One region of the Pseudomonas weihenstephanensis genome, then DNA from elsewhere that is predicted to be linked to it. Evidence: predicted binding sites of a transcription regulator. Region 1 holds the regulator's gene; the other holds the start of a gene.
The links. The regulator sigma-54, encoded in region 1, starts transcription at its own class of promoters, with help from an activator protein. The targets are predictions, from matches to a motif close to ANTGGCATNNANNTTGCTNT.
Positions count from the first base shown of each region.

Region 2: a site for sigma-54 is predicted at 3,587-3,606, ahead of glnA (glutamate--ammonia ligase). Genes of this name have one in related genera too.

Region 1 is NZ_JAAEBV010000006.1:92,157-102,987, forward strand. It holds gene GYN01_RS18970 (ATP-binding cassette domain-containing protein) at 1-124, opposite strand, end outside; gene GYN01_RS18975 (KpsF/GutQ family sugar-phosphate isomerase) at 417-1,391, shown strand; gene GYN01_RS18980 (KdsC family phosphatase) at 1,391-1,915, shown strand; gene lptC (LPS export ABC transporter periplasmic protein LptC) at 1,924-2,496, shown strand; gene lptA (lipopolysaccharide transport periplasmic protein LptA) at 2,483-3,028, shown strand; gene lptB (LPS export ABC transporter ATP-binding protein) at 3,028-3,753, shown strand; gene GYN01_RS19000 (RNA polymerase factor sigma-54) at 3,940-5,442, shown strand; gene hpf (ribosome hibernation-promoting factor, HPF/YfiA family) at 5,518-5,823, shown strand; gene ptsN (PTS IIA-like nitrogen regulatory protein PtsN) at 5,836-6,300, shown strand; gene rapZ (RNase adapter RapZ) at 6,303-7,160, shown strand; gene GYN01_RS19020 (HPr family phosphocarrier protein) at 7,176-7,448, shown strand; gene GYN01_RS19025 (ZIP family metal transporter) at 7,624-8,517, opposite strand; gene GYN01_RS19030 (superoxide dismutase) at 8,543-9,154, opposite strand; gene GYN01_RS19035 (hypothetical protein) at 9,156-9,605, opposite strand; gene GYN01_RS19040 (class II fumarate hydratase) at 9,634-10,831, opposite strand, start outside.
Region 2 is NZ_JAAEBV010000004.1:398,920-409,750, reverse strand. It holds gene glnL (nitrogen regulation protein NR(II)) at 1-1,073, opposite strand, end outside; gene GYN01_RS15355 (cupin domain-containing protein) at 1,472-1,894, opposite strand; gene glnA (glutamate--ammonia ligase) at 2,080-3,486, opposite strand; gene thiI (tRNA uracil 4-sulfurtransferase ThiI) at 3,822-5,276, shown strand; gene typA (translational GTPase TypA) at 5,417-7,237, shown strand; gene GYN01_RS15335 (YkgJ family cysteine cluster protein) at 7,535-7,972, opposite strand; gene GYN01_RS15330 (glycogen/starch/alpha-glucan phosphorylase) at 8,213-10,660, shown strand.

The sequences.
Region 1 (10,831 bases):
GCCCCATGATCCCCGTGACTTTGCCACGCGGGATACAAATATCGACGTTATTGAAGATGCTGCGCGCACCGCGCTTGAAGGAAACTCCCTTCAGCTCGACCGCGTAGGCGTTATCGGCACTCATCTAAACTCCTTGCGATGCAGCCTCTGCCTCTAACCGGACACCAAGCTTCTTTTCAGGAAGCGCGCGTTCCTTGAGCGGGCCGAACTGGCGGCGAACTATATCACTGCTGATACTGACCGCCCAAGGCCGAAGGAGTGCCTATTCAGGTTCAAGACAGTGAAAAAATCACAATTCATCCTAAAGTCCAATGACGCTTTGTTACCAGCGACAACAAAGCATGACGATCTAACGTGAGGGAATTGCGCAGAACCGCTATAATCGCCGCCTTTTCTCAGGCTACCCGACTTCAAACATGAGCCAATCCAGCGACCTGATTCAATCTGCACAACGCACCATCCGCCTCGAACTGGAAGCCGTAGAAGATTTACTGCCCCGTATCGACGCTGATTTCGTACGCGCTTGCGAGATGATTCTGGCGAGCAAGGGCCGAGTAGTCGTCGTCGGCATGGGCAAATCCGGGCACATAGGCAACAAAATAGCCGCCACGCTGGCCAGCACCGGCACCACGGCTTTTTTTGTTCATCCCGCCGAAGCCAGCCACGGTGACATGGGCATGATCACCCGCGATGACATCATCCTCGCGCTGTCCAATTCGGGCTCGACCGCCGAAATCGTCACCTTGCTGCCGCTGATCAAGCGCCTGGGCATTCAATTGATCAGCATGACCGGCAACCCTGAATCACCACTGGCCAAAGCCGCTGACGTCAGCCTGGATGCCCGCGTGGCCCAAGAGGCTTGCCCACTGAACCTGGCGCCGACCTCCTCCACCACCGCGACGCTGGTGCTGGGTGATGCACTGGCCATTGCCTTGCTTGAAGCGCGCGGTTTTACCGCTGAAGACTTCGCTTTTTCGCACCCTGGTGGCGCCCTCGGCCGTCGCTTGCTGCTTAAAGTAGAAAACGTCATGCACGCAGGCGAAGAGCTTCCGCAAGTGGTACGCGGCACGCTGCTTCGGGACGCACTGATGGAAATGACCCACAAGGGGCTGGGCATGACCGTTGTCACCGAAGCCGATGGCCGTCTGGCCGGGATCTTCACTGACGGCGACTTGCGCCGCACGCTGGATCGGGAAATCGATATCCGCAACGCAACCATCGACACCGTCATGACCCCGCACGGCAAGACAGCGCGTGCCGATATGCTGGCCGCTGAGGCCCTCAAAATCATGGAAGACCACAAAATCAGCGCGCTGGTTGTCGTCGACAAGGATGACCGCCCTGTCGGCGCCTTGAACATGCACGATTTACTGCGCGCAGGAGTGATGTAATGAGCAGCGATTTACTCAAACGCGGCAAAGGGATCAAACTCGCCATTTTCGACGTTGATGGCGTGCTGACCGACGGCCGGCTGTACTTCCTTGAGGACGGCAGCGAGTTCAAAACGTTTAATACCCTCGACGGCCAGGGCATCAAGATGCTGATGGCTGGCGGCGTGCAAACGGCAATTATCAGTGGCCGCAAAACCCCTGTGGTTGAGCGTCGTGCGCAAAACCTTGGTATCCCGTACCTGTATCAGGGGCGTGAAGACAAATTAGTGGTATTGGACGAGCTTCTCGGCCAACTCAACCTAAGCTATGAACAGGTCGCCTATTTGGGCGATGACTTGCCGGACTTGCCGGTTATCCGCCGCGTAGGTCTGGGCATGGCCGTGGCCAATGCCGCCAGTTTCGTGCGCGAGCACGCCCACGGCGTGACACAAGCGCGGGGCGGTGAAGGTGCCGCCCGAGAGTTTTGTGAATTGATCCTGCGCGCCCAAGGCCGCCTTGATGCCGCTCACGCTGCCTACCTATAGAGCTTTCTATGCTGAGTAAAAAAATTCGCAATTTCCTGTTATTCGGGGTCATTGCTGCGCTGTTTGCCGCCGTTGGCTACTGGAATATCAGCCCGGAGCGCTTCCTCGACAAACCCGCCGTGGCCGTCGATGAAACCGCTATCGACTATTACGCTATCAATGCGCACAGCCTTCAGTACCTGCCGGACGGCAAGCTGCAATACGAAATGACGTCCGACAAAGTCGAGCACCTCAAGGCCAGCGAAGTGACGTTGCTGACCAACCCGGACTTGCAGATGTACCGCGGAACCACCTTCCCGTGGCACGTTCAAAGCCTGCGTGGCGAAGTGAACCCGGATGGCACTGAAGTCGAATTGATCGACTCGGTACGGGTCGCTCGTACCGACGAACGAAACCGCGAGCTGATCATCACCAGCTCACGCATGACAGTATTCCCACAGAAGCAATATGCGCAGACCGAGCAAGCCGTTAGAATCGACGGCGCTGGCGGTGTGACCACCGCCAATGGCATGAAAGCATATTTGAAAGACGGCAGGATGGACCTGCTGTCCAACGTAAGAGGACAGTATGAGTCTCGTTAAAACCCTCCCTTTATTGCTCAGCCTGAGCGCAGCACTGGGAAGCGTGAGCGCCTGGGCTCTGCCGAACGACAACGAACAGCCTATCCGCATTCAGGCTAACGAAGCGCAGCTGGATGATAAAAAAGGCGTCGCGACCTACAAGGGCGACGTAATCATCACTCAAGGCTCGATGAAAATTACCGGTAACACGGTCACTATCACGCGCAATGCTGCGGGCGAAATTGACGTGGTCACCTCGGTCGGCAACCTGGCCTACTTTGAGCAACTGCAAAAAGCCACAGACCCTAAACCGGTTCAAGCCTACGGCGTGACCATTCAGTACCATGCGCCGCAAAACCGCATCGTATTGATCGACAAAGCCAAGGTCATCAACGACGGCAACACCACCGAAGGCGAGAAAATCGTCTACGACACGGTCAAACAAGTCGCCAATGCGGGTCGCGCCACTGGCAGCAGCGTTACTGCGCCTCGCCCTCGTATCGACATGGTGATCCAGCCGAAGAAAAAAACTGACGCGCAGAAGGCCCAGTAATGGCAACTCTGAAAGCCCAGCATTTGGCTAAAAGCTACAAAAGCCGTCAGGTAGTGCGTGACGTCAGCCTGTCGATCGACAGCGGGCAGATTGTTGGCTTGCTCGGCCCGAACGGTGCCGGCAAGACCACCTGCTTCTACATGATCGTGGGCCTGGTGCAGGCCGATCAGGGCCGCGTGTTGATTGATGACCTGGATGTCAGCCATCAGCCGATGCACGGTCGCGCACGCGCCGGTATCGGTTATCTGCCGCAAGAAGCCTCCATTTTCCGCAAATTGTCGGTCGCCGATAACATCATGGCGATCCTCGAAACGCGCAAGGAACTGGATAAAGCAGGTCGTCGCAAAGAGCTGGAAAGCCTGTTGCAGGAATTCCATATCAACCACATTCGCGACAACCTGGGCATGAGCCTGTCGGGTGGCGAGCGTCGCCGGGTAGAAATCGCCCGCGCATTGGCCACTGCCCCCAAGTTCATCCTGCTCGATGAACCCTTTGCCGGTGTCGACCCGATCTCTGTGGGCGACATCAAGCAAATCATCCATCACCTCAAGGCCAAAGGCATTGGCGTGCTAATCACCGATCACAACGTCCGCGAAACTCTCGATATTTGCGAAACGGCTTACATCGTTAACGACGGACAACTGATTGCTGAAGGCGACGCTGAAACGATTCTGGCCAACAAACTGGTGAGAGAAGTGTACCTGGGCAACGAGTTCCGCTTGTAAGCCCCTCCCCTGCTTCAACCTGCCTTGCAGGCGTTCTCAATTTGCCCACCTCATTCGGGCAAATTGAAAACGCCTCTAGGCAAACGCTACGGTTTCAGGCATATAATTTGCTTATGTTTGGCGCTCACGCGCCCTTGTAGTGGATGGCGCCATGTGCGCCGGCGAATAAGGTGTTAAGCCCCTGCCATGAAACCATCGCTAGTCCTGAGAATGGGCCAGCAGCTGACAATGACACCTCAGCTGCAACAAGCCATACGCCTGCTCCAATTGTCGACCCTGGACCTGCAACAGGAAATCCAGGAGGCCCTGGAATCCAATCCGATGCTCGAACGCCAGGAAGAAGGCGAAGATTTCGACAATACGGACCCCTTGGCTGACAACATCGAGCAAAAACCCACAAACGATATCAACGAGATCCAAGAGCCCTCTTACCAAGAGTCCGCCCCCACTGTGGACAACCTGGAAGACGGCGAGTGGAACGACCGTATTCCCAATGAGCTTCCTGTCGACACCGCGTGGGAAGACGTCTACCAGACCAGCGCCAGCAGCTTGCCCAGCAACGATGACGACGAATGGGACTTCACCACGCGCACATCCGCTGGCGAAAGCCTGCAAAGTCATCTGCTGTGGCAATTGAACCTGGCGCCCATGTCGGACACCGACCGACTGATCGGTGTAACCCTGATCGACTGCATCAACAATCAGGGCTATCTGGACGAAACCCTCGAAGAGATCCTCGAAGCCTTTGATCCTGAACTGGACATTGAACTCGATGAGATCGAAGCCGTCCTGCATCGCATCCAGCAATTCGAGCCTGCGGGTATCGGGGCGCGCAACCTGAGCGAGTGCCTGCTCCTGCAATTGCGTCAGTTACCGGAAAAAACGCTTTGGCTGGCTGAAGCCAAACGCTTGATCACCGACTACATCGACCTGCTGGGCGCGCGTGATTACAGCCAGCTCATGCGGCGCATGAAGCTCAAGGAAGACGAACTGCGCCAGGTCATCGAGCTGGTGCAAAGCCTGAACCCGCGTCCAGGCTCGCAAATTGAATCAAGCGAAGCCGAATACGTCGTGCCGGACGTTATCGTGCGCAAAGACAACGAACGCTGGCTGGTGGAGCTCAATCAAGAGTCCGTGCCACGTCTGCGGGTTAACGCGCAATACGCAGGTTTTGTACGCCGTGCGGACACCAGCGCCGATAACACGTTCATGCGCAATCAACTGCAAGAAGCCCGCTGGTTTATCAAAAGCCTGCAAAGCCGCAACGAAACCCTGATGAAAGTGGCGACGCAAATTGTCGAGCATCAACGCGGTTTTCTGGAGTATGGCGACGAAGCCATGAAGCCACTTGTGTTGCATGACATTGCAGAAGCCGTCGGCATGCACGAATCAACGATTTCACGGGTCACCACCCAGAAATTCATGCATACCCCGCGGGGCATTTATGAATTGAAGTACTTTTTCTCCAGCCATGTCAGCACCTCTGAAGGCGGCGAATGCTCGTCCACAGCGATTCGCGCGATCATCAAAAAACTGGTCGCGGCTGAAAATCAGAAAAAGCCGTTGAGTGACAGCAAGATCGCTGGTTTACTGGAGGCACAAGGTATTCAGGTAGCCCGTCGTACGGTCGCCAAGTACCGCGAGTCCCTTGGGATCGCGCCTTCGAGCGAGCGTAAGCGTTTGATGTGACGGGCCTGCCACCGCGTTCCAGTGGCGGGTATTCCCACCCGCCGCTTTATGCACTGGCAACGAAGGAGAAACTGTATGCAAGTCAACATCAGTGGACACCAACTGGAAGTGACTGAACCGCTGCGCGCTTATATCGGCGAAAAACTCAAACGAATTGAGGGGCATTTCGACAAAATCACCAACGTGCAAGTCATTATGACTGTCGAAAAGCTGAAGCAGAAAATCGAAGCCACCTTGCGTATACCCGGCGGGGAAGTAGTCGCCAATGCGGAGCATTCAGATATGTATGCAGCCATTGACGACCTGACCGACAAGCTGGATCGCCAAATCAAAAAGCATAAGGAAAAGCAGCAGAGCCTCCTTCAAGGCACTGGCCGCTAACACTCCCTACCCATGATCCGACTTGAAACCATCCTGACCCCCGGCCGTTCACTCGTGAACGTGCCGGGCGGCAGTAAAAAGCGCGCCCTCGAACAAATTGCCAACCTGATCGGCCGAGAAGTGCCTGAACTGGATACGCAAGCTGTTTACGAGGCCCTGATCGCCCGTGAAAAACTGGGTTCAACCGGTTTTGGCAACGGCATCGCAATCCCCCACTGCCGCCTCAAGGGCTGCGAGACGCCTGTCAGCGCCTTGCTGCACCTGGATGCCCCCATAGATTTCGACGCCATTGATGGCGCGCCGGTCGACCTGTTGTTCGTTTTGCTGGTGCCAGAAGCGGCCACCGACGCACACCTGGAGCTGCTCCGGCAGATCGCCAGCATGCTCGATCGCAAAGAAGTTCGCGAAAAACTACGCCATGCACCCAGCAACGAAGCGTTGTATCAGGTTGTTCTGGACGAACAGAACGGTCAATAAACATGCGCTTAATCATTGTCAGCGGACGCTCCGGCTCCGGTAAAAGCACTGCCCTGGCCGTCCTCGAAGACAACGGCTTTTACTGCATCGACAACTTGCCCGCCGGTTTGCTGCCTGAGCTGGCAGAGCGAGCGCTGATTCACACTGAATTGGCGCAGCCATTGGTGGCCGTGTCGATTGATGCGCGCAATCTGCCTAGCCATCTGTCGCGCTTTCCACAGCTGCTTGAAGAAGTGCGCAACCGCCATATTCAGTGCGATGTGCTGTACCTGGACGCTGACGAGGAGACGCTGCTCAAACGGTTCTCGGAAACCCGCCGCAGGCACCCGCTGAGCAGCGCCAGCCGCTCGCTGGCCGAGGCCATTCGCGATGAGACCCAACTGCTTGGTCCGATCGCAGATCTGGCCGACCTGACAATCAACACCACCAATCTGAACCTGTATCAGCTACGCGACACCATCAAACTACGTCTGCTGAACAAGCCTGAACCTGGCACCGCCTTTCTGGTCGAGTCGTTTGGCTTCAAACGTGGCATGCCGGTAGATGCTGACCTGGTGTTTGACGTGCGCTGCCTGCCCAATCCGTATTGGAAACCCGAGTTGCGTGAGCAATCCGGGCTGGATCAACCGGTGGCCGAGTACCTGGCAGCACAACCGGATGTCGAGGAAATGTATCAGGACATCTCCAGTTATCTGCTCAAATGGTTACCCCGCTTTGCTGCCAGTAACCGCGCCTATGTGACCATTGGTATTGGTTGCACTGGCGGACATCACCGCTCCGTGTACCTGACTGAGCGCTTGGGCAAATGCCTGCAAGAAACCCTGAAAAACGTTCAGGTTCGCCACCGCGACCTTACTTGAAGGACCTACCCCGCAATGCCAGCTATGGAAATCGAAATCATCAACAAGCTGGGCCTTCACGCTCGGGCATCCGCCAAGTTCGTAGGTATTGCGGGCAAGTACCCTTGCCAGGTGCGAGCAGGTCGCTCGCCTGAGACCATGGTCGACGGCAAAAGTATCATGGCAATGATGATGCTCGCCGCAGGCAAAGGGACCCGAATCCATGTAAAAACTGAAGGTGAACAAGAACAGGAAGCGCTGGATGCGCTGGTCGCCCTCATCAACAACTTCTTCGATGAAGGCGAATAGCTACTGCGCTGCATGACTCGTAACAGCTGACGAGTAATGCCAGGCTGCGTCCGACTGCGAAGCAGCCGTCATGCCATTTAACCTCGTGAGTCCAGATACCCCGCTGTTATCGGTTTTACGATCGCTTCGCGCCCGATCGCAGTCTCATGCCTCGACAGCGACTACAGGCCGTGATTTATCCCAACGCCGTGTCCATCACCATCATCACGCAGAACCCCACACACAACCCAAGGCTGGCCAGCTTTTCGTGACCATTACGTCGCGATTCCGGGATCACTTCCTGCGTAACCACCAATAGCATCGCCCCCGCAGCCAGGGCCAGTCCCAATGGCAACAACAACTCCGCCAGGTTCACCAGCCAGGCGCACAGCACTGCAAACACTGGCTCGACCAGACCGGACGCTGCGCCAATCAAGAACGCCCTGACCCGCGACATGCCCGCACCCGCCAGCACCAGTGCAATGACCAAGCCTTCGGGCACATCTTGCAGCGCAATGCCCATTGCCAGACTGTCGGCATCCGGCATTCCACCACCGGCAGATACACCGACAGCCATACCCTCAGGAATGTTGTGGGCCACAATCGCAATCACGAACAACCAGATGCGCGGGGCAATAACAGGCTCTCCAGGGCGACTGACAATGACTTCAGGCCCGGCACCCGACACTTTCAAGTCCACCAGAAACAAGCACAGGGCACCCAGCAGAATGCCGCCGCTAACCAGCCCGCTTGACGCCCACGCCGACAGTCCAAGGCTTTGCGCAGCGGCTATGCCCGGCACAATCAGGGAGAAGGCCGTGGCCGCCAACATCACCCCGGCACCAAATCCCAACAAGGTATCGCTGACCGCCACCGGCATATTACGGATCACCAGCACCGGTACGGCGCCCAGCGCTGTTCCCAAGGCACACAAGGCCCCGCCTTGCAGGGCCCTGAGCATCTTGGGTTCGAGATCCAGCCACACCAATCCTTTGGCCACCAACAATGCAGTGCCCGCCAACAGCAACAGCGTGCCGAGGGCATAGCGAAACATTCGCACGCCGCCGACCGCCAAAATTTGCGTGCCCATATCCGCCTAATCCTTTTGTGTAGGCTTAGACCATAGCTGCTTGATAGCGACGCGCTACTTCAGGCCAGTTGATGACGCTGTAAAACGCATTGATGTATTCAGGCCGTCGGTTCTGGTAACGCAGGTAATAGGCGTGCTCCCACACATCCAGGCCCAAAATCGGCGTGTTACCGCTCATCAGCGGGCTGTCCTGATTGCCACTGCTCTCCACCACCAGGGTGTTGTGCAGGGTGACGCTCAACCAGGCCCAACCGCTGCCGAAACGCGTCAATGCCGCTTTGGTAAACGCGTCTTTGAAAGCCTCCAGTCCACCGAGTTGCTCATCAATTGCCTTGGCCAAGGCACCTTCGGGCTTGCCACCGCCTTTAGGGCTCATCACCTCCCAAAACAATGAGTGGTTGGCATGCCCGCCGCCCTGATTAATCACCGCTGCGCGCAGCTTTTCGGGCAACTGATGCACGCCGGCCACCAGTTTTTCGACGGGCCACTGTGCCCACTCGGTGCCCTCGACTGCCGCGTTCAAGTTGTTGATATAGGTCTGATGATGCTTGGTGTAGTGGATCTCCATGGTTTGCGCATCGATATGTGGCTCAAGCGCGTCGTAGGCATAAGGCAAGGCAGGCAAGGTGTACGTCATATCAATGGACTCCTGGAATATGGCCACTGGTTGTGGAGAGTGCGCGACTGGATTGGGCAGCCGTGTTTTTGAGCAAGAGATCAGAGCGCGGGTATTCGCCGTGTTCACTGATGAAATTCAACAGTTCCACGTAGGTTTTACTGCTGTGACGTAACGCGGCTTCACGCAGTTCGGACTTGAATCGCAGGTTCTGCATGGTGTGTAACAAGCGTTGATGAATCGAACACAGGTACTCGACGCTTTCTTCCGGCTGATTGAGGCGTAAATGCAAGTCCGCCAGGTTGTGATGTGAAATCACGCAGGCTGCCACTGCTTCGTCGGCATCACTCCAGCGCTCGAACAACACTTGAGCCAGCGCCAGCGCCTGCAAATAGTGCTCTCGCGCATCAACCAGCTCGCCCTCAGCGAAACAGCGATTGGCTCTTTCGATCGTGCGTTTCCAGTGTTCCATGTGCGCCTCCAAAACAGTGTCAGGGGGATTAAACGCCGCCAGCCGTCAGCTTTTCGGGGTCCAGCAGCGCTTCAAGCTGGCTGCGCGGCAGGTCCGTAAACTCAAGGGCGACGTCAATCACCGGACGACCTTGCTTGTAAGCGGTCTTGGCGATTTCAGCGGCCTTTTGGTAACCAATGATGGGGTTGAGCGCCGTCACCAGAATCGGGTTACGCGACAGCGCTTCTTTAAGTTTGGCTTCGTTGACCTTGAAACTGGCAATCGCCTTGTCAGCCAGCAACCGGCTGACGTTTGCCAGCAGCTCGATGCTGCTCAGCAGGTTCTGAGCAATCACGGGCAACATCACGTTGAGCTCAAAGTTGCCCGATTGCCCCGCCACCGTGATCACCGTGTCGTTACCGATCACCTGAGCCGCAACCATCGCCGTCGCCTCCGGGATGACCGGATTGACCTTGCCCGGCATGATCGAAGAGCCAGGCTGCAAGGCTTGCAGTTCAATTTCGCCCAGACCGGCCAGCGGGCCAGAGTTCATCCAGCGCAAGTCGTTGGCAATTTTCATCAGCGACACGGCTGTTGCTTTGAGCTGGCCCGAAACCGACACCGCCGTGTCTTGGGAGCCGATCAGCGCGAACAGATCCTTGCCCGGCGTGAATTCAAGCTGCGTCAACGCACTGAGTTGCTGGCTGAACAGCCCGGCGAATTTGGGATGCGCGTTAATGCCGGTGCCCACGGCCGTACCGCCCTGAGCCAGCGATTGCAGCGCGGGTTGCAGATTATGCAAATGCTCAATATTGGCCTTGAGCTGCTGCGCCCAGCCGTTGAGTACCTGACTCATGCGCACCGGCATCGCATCCATCAAGTGCGTACGGCCGGTTTTGACGTACACATGCACCTGCTCGGCCTTGCGCTCGATCACCTGCACCAGATGGGTCAGCGCTGGCAGCAGTTGTTCATGCAAGCCGAGCGCTGCACTGACGTGAATGGTAGTGGGAATGATGTCGTTGCTGCTTTGGCCGCAGTTGACGTGATCGTTGGGGTTGACCGCTTCACCCAGCACCTGCGTGGCCAGGGTGGCGATCACTTCGTTGGCATTCATGTTGGAACTGGTGCCCGAGCCGGTCTGGAAAATATCCACCGGAAAGTGCTCCATGTAATCGCCTTCAAGCAGAATTTGCGTGGATTCAACGATGGCTTTGCCCTGTGCTTCGCTGATTTGCCCCAACTCC
Region 2 (10,831 bases), on a different contig from region 1:
GCTCCTTGTTCCAGTGGCAGAAAGATCGAAAAGAGCGTGTGGCCAGGGTGGCTTTCACACTCGATCAACCCCTGGTGCTGACTGATGATGTTCTGGGTGATGGCCAGGCCCAGCCCGGTACCGTCGGGGCGGCCGCTGACCATAGGGAAGAAGAGGGTGTCTTGCAGCTCGGCCGGGATGCCCGGCCCGTTGTCGATGATTTCGATTTTGGTCACCAGGCGATGGCGGATGTGGCCAATGGTGAACTGACGCATGGCCCGCGTGCGCAGGCTGATGCGCCCCAGCCGCAGTTCGTTTTGGCCGCCAATGGCCTGCATCGCATTGCGCACGATATTGAGCACAGCCTGAATCATCTGTTCGCGGTCGATCAGCAGGTCGGGCAGGCTGGGATCGTAATCGCGCACCAGGGTGATGCCGCCCTGTGTCTCGGCTTCGACCAGATTGCACACGCGCTCCAGCACTTCATGCACGTTGGTCATGGCCAGCGAAGGCAATTTGTTGGATCCCAGCATGCGGTCCACCAGGTTACGCAGGCGGTCAGCCTCTTCGATGATGACGTTGGTGTAGTCGCGCAAGCCTTCGTCGGGCAGTTGACGGGCCAAGAGTTGGGCCGCGCCACGAATGCCGCCCAAGGGGTTCTTGATTTCGTGAGCCAGGCCGCGCACCAGCATTTTGCTGGTCTCTTGCTTGGACAGCTGGGCTTCTTCTTTAGTGATGCGCAGCAGGCGATCGCGGGGGTGTACTTCGAGCAGCAGCAAGGTCGTGCCGGCACTCAAGATCGGTGTCACGGCGTAATCCACGGTCAAGGTTTGCCCCGTGAGCGAGGTCAGCATGGCTTCACGCTTGGTGAAAGGGTGCGCTTGCTCAACGGCTTGACGTAATGAATGCAGGGCTTCAGTGGACTCGGTAAACAATTCGCTGATGAATTGCCCGTGGCTGCGTTGACCGCTGATGGCCAATAGCATCTCTGCCGCCGGGTTCATGTACTCAAGGCGCAAGTCGGCATTGAGCAACAGGGTTGCGGTGGTCAGATTGTCGAGTAGCAGTCGGTGCAAGGCATCACTGATGGTCATGGGCCGATCCCGGATTACGTGCGTGGGTTACACGCTGAGACAAGGAAAATGCAAAAACCAAACCAAGGCTCTGAAAAGAAGCGCTAATCGCCTGAAATAAGACGTTACAGCTCATCAACAGGGTGTAGATGCTCACGGAGTGAGTCGTTTTGAACCAAATTGGGCTGGCGAGGTGGGCGGTGATGTTTCTATTGCACCAATATAGTGCAAATCAAGTGAAAGGTTTCAGTCTCGGCTGCATGTTCATGGGGCAGAAGGTCGTTGGCTTGATGTTGATCACTGTATGGCCGGGGGCGGCTTGCCCATCCGTGACGGCAACGGCCACATCCCGCTGTCGGCCAGTCATGTGTTGTTCACGTTTTGACATCAGCAGGGGCGGATGGCCGCGGAGGGTGAGATCAGTCGGGTTTCGAGAGGGGTAAGCCGGGAGCGCCTGCATAGAAAACAATCAGTTCCACGGGGCTGTTACCGCTCGTACCACGGTGTGGAATATTCACCAGTTCGGGCAGTACTTCTCCGGGTTTAAGCCGGGTTTGATGGCCGCTGCGGGTTTCAACCATTAACTCGCCGCTGAGCACATACGCCACGTTGGGCATGGGGTGGGTATGCCACTTGAGCGTGGTGTTGGCGGGAATGGTTATTTTCAGGACCGTGAGTTCTGGGGTTGTACCGGGGTAGGTCTCATAGGCTGTGCCATCCCAGGAGTGGCTGGTTTTGAGCAGTTGTTCGGTCTGGACTTCCTGGGGGCCATGCGTACAGCCCAGCAGGCTCGTACAGAGGGTGGCGAAGAATAAGGGCTTGATAAGGCGTGCTGGCAGCATGGGCGAGTCCTGAGGTGATTAAACGCGTATGAGGCGCTCAAACTACGCAGGGAGGCATGCAATGGCTGTCAGTCGAAGCAATATGGCGTGCGAGTAAAGGATGGGATGTGCGTAAGACCGCGGGCATAAAAAAACCTCCCGAAGGAGGTTTTTTACATCACGCGGCGATCACCGGTGTGACGGGATCAGCAGCTGTAGTACAGCTCGTATTCCAGAGGGTGCACGAAGGTGCGCACTTTGATTTCTTCTTCGCTTTTCAGAGCGATGTAGGCGTCGATGAAATCGTCGCTGAAAACGCCGCCTTTGGTCAGGAACGCACGACCTTTGTCCAGCTCTTCCAGGGCTTCTTTCAGGCTGCCACACACTTGCGGGATCTCTTTGGCCTCTTCAGGCGGCAGGTCGTACAAGTTTTTGTCAGCGGCGTCGCCCGGGTGGATCTTGTTCTGGATGCCGTCCAGGCCAGCCATCATCAGGGCTGCGAAGCACAGGTACGGGTTGGCAGCCGGGTCCGGGAAACGCGCTTCGATACGGCGAGCTTTAGGGCTGGACACGTAAGGGATGCGGATCGAGGCAGAGCGGTTGCGGGCTGAGTAGGCCAGCATGACCGGCGCTTCGAAACCTGGCACCAGACGCTTGTAGGAGTTGGTAGCCGGGTTGGTGAAGCCGTTCAGTGCTTTACCGTGCTTGATGATGCCGCCGATGAAGTACAGGGCGGTGTCGGACAGGCCGGCATAACCTTCGCCTGCGAAGGTGTTTTTGCCATCTTTGGAGATGGACATGTGGACGTGCATACCCGAGCCGTTGTCGCCGTACAGAGGCTTGGGCATGAAGGTCGCGGTACGGCCGTAGGCGTCAGCCACGTTGTGTACGCAGTATTTGAGGGTCTGAACTTCGTCAGCCTTCTTCACCAGGGTGTTGAACTGCACGCCGATTTCGTTCTGGCCTGCGGTTGCCACTTCGTGGTGGTGAACTTCGATAACCAGACCCATTTCTTCCATGGCGTTGCACATGGAGGTACGGATTTCGTGGTCATGGTCGAACGGTGGCACCGGGAAGTAGCCGCCTTTGATGCCTGGACGGTGGCCACGGTTGCCGCCTTCTACGTCCTGGTCGGACATCCACGAACCTTGTTCGGAGTAGATCTTGAACATGGAACCGGAAATGTCGGACTTGAACTTCACTTCGTCGAAGATGAAGAACTCAGGCTCCGGGCCCACGAACACGGTGTCACCGATACCGGTGGACTTCAGGTATTCCTCGGCACGGTTGGCGATAGCGCGCGGGTCGCGGTCATAGCCTTGCATGGTCGAAGGCTCGATGATGTCGCACACCAGGATCAGCGTTGGCTGTTCGGTGAACGGGTCCAGAACGGCCGTGCTGTCGTCTGGCAGCAGGATCATGTCGGACGCTTCGATACCTTTCCAGCCCGCAATGGAGGAGCCGTCGAACATTTTGCCGTCGGTGAAGAAGTTTTCATCCAGCGCATCACGAGCCGGCATGGTCACGTGGTGTTGAGTACCTTTGGTGTCCGTGAAGCGCAGATCAATCCACTTGACGTCATGATCTTTGATGAGTTGAACCGACTTCGACATATGTCCTCCGGGGTGGCTTCGGGCGGGTAGTAGTGGTGCGCCCTTAGTAATGTGCTTGATGCCGGCGCGAATACTCTGCCAAGGCAACCTGCCTCACAAGGGAGCAAATTGCATGCCAGTGCCCCGAGTTGGGTGTAATGCGCCAAACTCAAGCCGGTAAGCGGTGCAGCCTACCGATTAGCGCCCGTTATCGCACTCAAATGAAGCGAAAAACCGTGGTTTTGCTCTATTTTGGTGCGCGCAAAACCGTTTGTACGATAACTGGTTAAACCTTGAGCAATTTCCGCTATAATCCGCGCCCCCCTTTTTTGGCAGGCTGCTCGCGCGCTGTTTTCATGAAACTAATCGTTAAAGTCTTCCCCGAAATCACTATCAAGAGCCGTCCGGTTCGGATGCGTTTTGTCCGTCAATTGGCCAAAAACATCCGTGCCGTGCTCCGCGATCTGGACCCGGCTGTGGTGGTGACGGGTGTGTGGGACAACATCGAGCTGCAAACGCGCGTGAGCGACCCCAAAGCCTTGAAAGAAATGACTGCGCGCCTGAGCTGCATGCCAGGCATTGCGCATTTTCTTCAGGTGGATGAGTACCCGTTGGGCGACTTCGACGACGTGGTAGAAAAGTGCAAATTGCACTTTGGCGAGTCGCTGGCCGGCAAGGTTTTTTCGGTGCGTTGCAAACGCGCTGGCAAGCACCCATTTACCTCGATGGAAATCGAGAAATACGTGGGCAGCAAGCTGCGTCGCGAGTGCGGTGCGGCCGGAATCTCGCTGAAAAACCCGGAAATCGAAGTCCGAATCGAAATTCGCGACCAACGGTTGTTTGTGATTCACAGCCAGCACGACAGTATTGGCGGCTTCCCGTTGGGTGCGCTTGAGCAGACCCTGGTGCTGATGTCCGGTGGTTTCGACTCTACCGTGGCGGCTTACCAGGTCATGCGTCGCGGCTTGATGAGCCACTTCTGCTTCTTCAATCTGGGCGGGCGCGCCCATGAATTGGGCGTGATGGAAGTCGCGCACTATATATGGAAGAAGTACGGCAGCTCCCAGCGCGTGCTGTTTGTCAGTGTTCCGTTCGAAGAAGTTTTGGGCGAAATTCTCGGCAAAGTCGATAACAGTCATATGGGCGTCATTTTGAAGCGTATGATGTTGCGCGCTGCTACCCGTATTGCTGAGCGACTCGACATCGAGGTGTTGGTCACCGGAGAAGCGATTTCTCAGGTTTCGAGCCAGACACTGCCCAACTTGTCGCTGATCGACTCGGCTACAGACAAATTGGTGTTGCGTCCGCTGATCGTCAGCCACAAGCAAGACATCATTGATCAGGCGGTTGAAATCGGTACGGCCGATTTTGCCAAGCATATGCCTGAATATTGCGGGGTGATTTCGGTCAACCCCAAGACCCACGCCAAGCGCAACCGCGTGGAGTATGAAGAACAACAGTTTGATATGGCCGTGCTTGAGCGTGCGCTTGAGCGGGCCAAACTGGTGCCGATTGATCGGGTGATCGATGAATTGGGCCAGGACTTGCAAGTCGAAGAAGTCAGCGACGTGCTGGCGGGCCAGATCGTCATCGACATCCGTCACCCGGATGACCAGGAAGATCGACCGCTGGAACTGGCTGGCATCGAAGTACAAGCGTTGCCGTTCTATGCTTTGAACAGCCGCTTCAAGGAACTGGATGATACCCGTCAGTACCTGTTGTATTGCGACAAAGGCGTGATGAGTCGCCTGCATGCTCACCATTTGCTCAGTGAGGGACATGCCAATGTGCGCGTTTATCGACCGAGCTAAGAGCCCGGGGCTGTATGCCTGTGGCCTGCGTCACCGGCCCCCCGACGCCGCCGTCAAGCTGTAATGGTTTGCACGGACTCTACTGTTAATCGCTGCCTGGACTCAGTCAGCACACCGAATCCTCTGATCGAGATACACAAGTGATCGAAAATCTACGTAACATCGCCATCATTGCTCACGTTGACCACGGTAAAACCACCCTGGTAGACAAACTCTTGCGTCAATCCGGCACTCTGGAGCGCAACGAGCTCAACGACGAGCGCGTGATGGACTCCAACGACCAGGAAAAAGAGCGCGGCATTACCATTCTTGCCAAGAACACCGCGATCAACTGGAACGGCTACCACATCAACATCGTGGACACCCCGGGCCACGCCGACTTCGGCGGTGAAGTAGAACGCGTAATGTCGATGGTTGACTCCGTTCTGCTGCTGGTTGACGCTCAAGACGGCCCTATGCCGCAAACCCGTTTCGTGACCAAGAAGGCGTTCGAAGCCGGCCTGCGTCCAATCGTGGTAATCAACAAGGTTGACCGTCCAGGCGCGCGTCCGGACTGGGTTCTGGATCAGATCTTCGACCTGTTCGACAACCTGGGTGCTACCGAAGAACAGCTGGACTTCAAAGTGGTTTACGCCTCTGCCCTGAACGGTATTGCTGGTCTTGACCACACCGACATGGCTGAAGACATGACCCCGCTGTACCAGTCGATCGTCGACAACGTACCAGCACCACAAGTTGACCGTGATGGTCCGTTCCAGATGCAAATCTCGGCACTGGACTACAACAGCTTCCTGGGCATTATCGGCGTTGGCCGTATCGCTCGTGGTCGCGTCAAGCCGAACACCCCGGTTGTTGCCATCGACGCTGACGGCAAGCGCCGCAACGGTCGTATCCTGAAACTGATGGGTCACCACGGTCTGCACCGTGTAGACGTTGAAGAAGCTTCGGCAGGCGACATCGTGTGCATCAGCGGTATGGATTCGCTGTTCATCTCCGACACCCTGTGTGATCCGCTGAACGTTGAAGCGATGAAGCCGTTGACCGTTGACGAGCCAACCGTTTCCATGACCTTCCAGGTAAACGACTCGCCTTTCTGCGGTAAAGAAGGCAAGTTCGTGACGTCCCGTAACATCAAGGAACGTCTGGACAAAGAGCTGCTGTACAACGTTGCACTGCGCGTTGAAGAAGGCGACTCGGCTGACAAGTTCAAAGTATCGGGCCGTGGCGAGCTGCACTTGTCCGTACTGATCGAAACCATGCGTCGTGAAGGCTTCGAAATGGGCGTTGGTCGTCCAGAAGTGATCATCCGCCTGGTTGACGGCGTTAAGCACGAACCGTTCGAAAACGTCACCATCGACCTGCCTGAAGAATCTCAGGGCAAGGTGATGGAAGAGATGGGTCTGCGTAAAGGCGACCTGACCAACATGGTGCCGGATGGCAAAGGCCGTGTGCGTCTGGAATACAACATCCCTGCTCGTGGTCTGATCGGTTTCCGTAACCAGTTCCTGACCCTGACCAACGGTGCTGGCATCCTGACCTCGATCTTCGATCGCTACGACACCATGAAGTCGGGCCACATGTCCGGCCGTCAGAACGGTGTTCTGGTATCGGTTGAAACGGGCAAGGCGCTGACCTACTCCCTGGAAACCCTCCAGGCGCGTGGCAAGCTGTTCGTTGAGCACGGTCAAGAGATCTACAACGGTCAGATCGTTGGTCTGAACAGCCGTGACACCGACATGGGCGTTAACCCTACCAAGGGCAAGAAGCTCGACAACATGCGTGCTTCGGGTAAAGACGAAACCATCGCTCTGGTTCCACCTGTTCGCTTCACTCTGGAACAGGCTCTGGAATTCATCCAGGACGACGAGCTGTGTGAAGTGACGCCTAAGTCCATCCGTCTTCGTAAGAAGATCCTGGACGAAGGCGAGCGCACCCGCGCTGCTAAAAAAGCCAAAAACTAAGTCACTTAGTTAGCGGTTACAAAAACGCCCCCGACCTTGCGGTCGGGGGCGTTTTTTTATGTCCGGGATTTGTGTTTGCAGCAGGCAGCCCCTCACCCCAGCCCTCTCCCAAGGGAGAGGGAGCCGATGCGTGGTGTTTCAAGTAGTTGAGGTTGTCAGTGATTGCGCAAGCAGCTCGGTAGAACCACCTGTCTCTCTGGGTGAGGGCGTTATTTCAGGTTGTCAGTGATTGTGCATACGGCTCGGTAGAGCGCCCTCTCCCTATGGGAGAGGGTTGGGGTGAGGGTCTGTACTGAATCAAAAATCCATTAATTTAACGCTGCTGTTTTTGCGCTCGACAGCCTTTGGAATATACGCGCAGTACCCCGGACGCGGACCGATGCGCGGGTGGTTGCGGCACGTGTCCGGGCGCTTGTCGTAGATGGTGCACATGCGCGACTTGCGGTCCAGGTACAGGCAATCGTTGTTGCTCATGCGCTGCAACGTGAAGATGCCCGACTTCTGGTTGAAACGTTCCACAATCCCTTCTTTTTGCAGGCGCTTGGCGATGTTCTTCGGCGGATCGCCGAGTTCGAACTCATCAACCAGACCGATGCGGATCAAGTCTTTGACCTTGACCTCAACCGGCAGGGTGCAGCAGCTGGAAATGCAGGAGCCGCACATGGGCGCGGTGTATTTGGCCCACGTATCGAGACGGTCGATTTCCGCGGCGGCGATCAGGTTGGACTTCATCAGGCTTATATTCCAGCGTGTAACAGGGCGCGCGATCATACCGGGGTTGATGAATATTTGAACAACCATTTGCCGGTTTTTTGCTCGCCAGGGGGTTCTGCCTCTTTTCGGGGCGTGTTTGCGCGCTGCGGGCGCCATAAAAACCTGCAAAAACCTCGAACCTGAGCCGCCGCCTTTTGTCAGAACGTCTAGGCTGACTCCATTCGTTCTCCAAATCGCTCCATCTCGCTTGAGGTTGTATCGATGTCCCAGGAACCGCTTGTTTGTGATGCACAAGTGGCGGCATTTCGTGCTGCTGTACTGGCTAAACTGACGTACGCGGTGGGTAAGGACCCTGAACACGCGTTTGACCACGACTGGTTTGAAGCCATTGCGCTGGCCGCCCGCGACCACATGGTCGAGCACTGGATGGACCACACGCGGCAGATTTATCGCAAGGGTCAGAAGCGGGTGTACTACCTGTCTCTGGAGTTTTTGATCGGCCGGTTGCTCTACGACAGCCTGAGCAACCTCGGGCTGCTGGACATCGCCCGTGAAGCGTTGACCGAGCTGGGTGTCGACCTTGAGCAGATCCGCCTGCTTGAACCCGACGCTGCGCTGGGCAATGGCGGGCTGGGGCGTTTGGCGGCGTGTTTCATGGAAAGCATGGCAACCTTGGGCGTCGCGGCCCACGGTTATGGCATCCGTTATGAGCACGGGCTGTTCCGCCAAAGCATTGTCGATGGCTGGCAGCAGGAGCAAACCGAGAACTGGCTGGATTTTGGCAACCCGTGGGAGTTCGAGCGCGCCGAAGTGGTCTACCCCATCGGTTTTGGCGGGGCGGTCGAAACCAAAATCGACGAGCAAGGGCACTCGCGGCAAATCTGGTGGCCCGGCGAAACCGTACGCGCCATTGCCTATGACACCCCCGTCGTGGGATGGCGCGGTTCCAGTGTGAACACCTTGCGGTTGTGGCGGGCGAGGGCGGTGCATGAATTGCACCTCGAACGCTTCAACGCTGGCGATCATTTAGGCGCGGTGGCCGAAGTGGTGCGCGCCGAAAGCATTTCGCGGGTTCTGTACCCGGCCGACAGCACTGAGGCGGGCCAGGAGTTGCGCCTGCGTCAGGAATACTTCTTTGTGGCGGCCTCTTTAAAAGACTTGATCCGCCGCCACCTCGATCAAGGCTTCACGTTGCTCAGCCTAGGTGAGCATGTCGCCATCCAGCTCAACGACACTCACCCCTCCATCGCCGTGGCCGAGCTGATGCGTATTCTGGTCGACGAGCACGACATGGAGTGGAGCGTGGCCTGGGATGTCACGGTGCAAACCCTGGCGTACACCAATCACACCTTGCTGCCAGAGGCGCTGGAAACCTGGCCGGTAGGACTGATGGAGCGTTTGCTGCCGCGCCACATGCAAATCATCTACCTGATCAACGGGTTGCACATTGATTCGCTGCGCGAGAAGGGCGTGCATGATTTTGATGTGCTGCGCGCCGTGTCTTTGATCGAAGAAGACAACGGCCGTCGCGTACGCATGGGCAACCTAGCGTTCCTGGGCTGCCACAGCGTCAACGGCGTGTCGGGGCTGCACACGCAACTGATGCGTAGCACTGTGTTCTCTGAAATGCACAAGCTGTACCCCGATCGCATCAACAACAAAACCAACGGCGTCACCTTTCGCCGCTGGCTGTATCAGTCCAACCCGCCACTGACGGCGATGCTGGTTGAGGCCCTGGGCCCGCAGATTCAGGACGATCCGGAGCACAACCTGATTGAACTGGAGCCATTTGCCGAGCGCGCCGACTTTCGCCAGCAGTTCGCAGAGCAACGGCTGCAAAGCAAATGCACCCTGGCCGCTTTGATTTACGAGCGCCTCGCCATCGTGGTCAACCCTGAGGCCATGTTCGATGTGCAGGTCAAGCGCATCCATGAGTACAAGCGCCAATTGCTCAATTTGCTGCACACCGTGGCGCTGTATCAGGCGATTCGGGCCGAGCCGGGCAACCGCTGGGTGCCACGGGTGAAAATTTTCGCGGGCAAGGCCGCGGCCAGTTATCAACAGGCCAAATTGATCATCAAACTGACCAACGACATCGCCCGCACAGTGAACAACGACCCCACCGTGCGCGGGTTGCTCAAAGTGGTCTTTATCCCCAACTACAACGTCAGTCTGGCCGAAAACATCATCCCGGCGGCCGACTTGTCTGAGCAAATCTCCACCGCCGGTTATGAAGCGTCCGGCACCAGCAACATGAAGTTCGGGCTTAACGGTGCGTTGACCATCGGCACGATGGATGGCGCAAACGTTGAAATGTACGAGCGGGTAGGGGCCGAAAACATGTTTATTTTCGGCCTTAGCGCGCAGCAAGTCGAAGCACGCAAGCGCAATGGCGAATTTAACGCCAGTGCTGAAATTGCGGCGTCGCACCGCCTCAATGATGTGTTACAGGCCATACGAGGTGGCGTGTTTTCCTACGATGACCCGGCGCGCTACACCGGTCTGATTGACTCGCTGATTGATTACGACCGTTTTTTGGTGTGCGCAGACTTCGATGCCTATTGGGAGGCGCAAATGCGCGTCGAACAGCTGTGGCACGACAAAGACGCGTGGTGGCGTACCGCAGTGCTCAACACGGCGCGCATGGGCTGGTTCTCCTCAGACCGCACCATTCGTGAATACGCCACAGACATTTGGAAGGCGCTATAACCGCCCCGTAGCAGCCGCCGCAGGCGTAGCCGTTGTATAAAAGCGCTTTGTATTTGTCTGGCTAAACGCAGGCGCTGAATTTACGATCGCTTCGCAATCGGACGCGGCGCCCGCTGCTACGGGGCGCCAGCGCCCGTTTTTACGCCTCAACTGAACCCGCCCGGCCGGTTA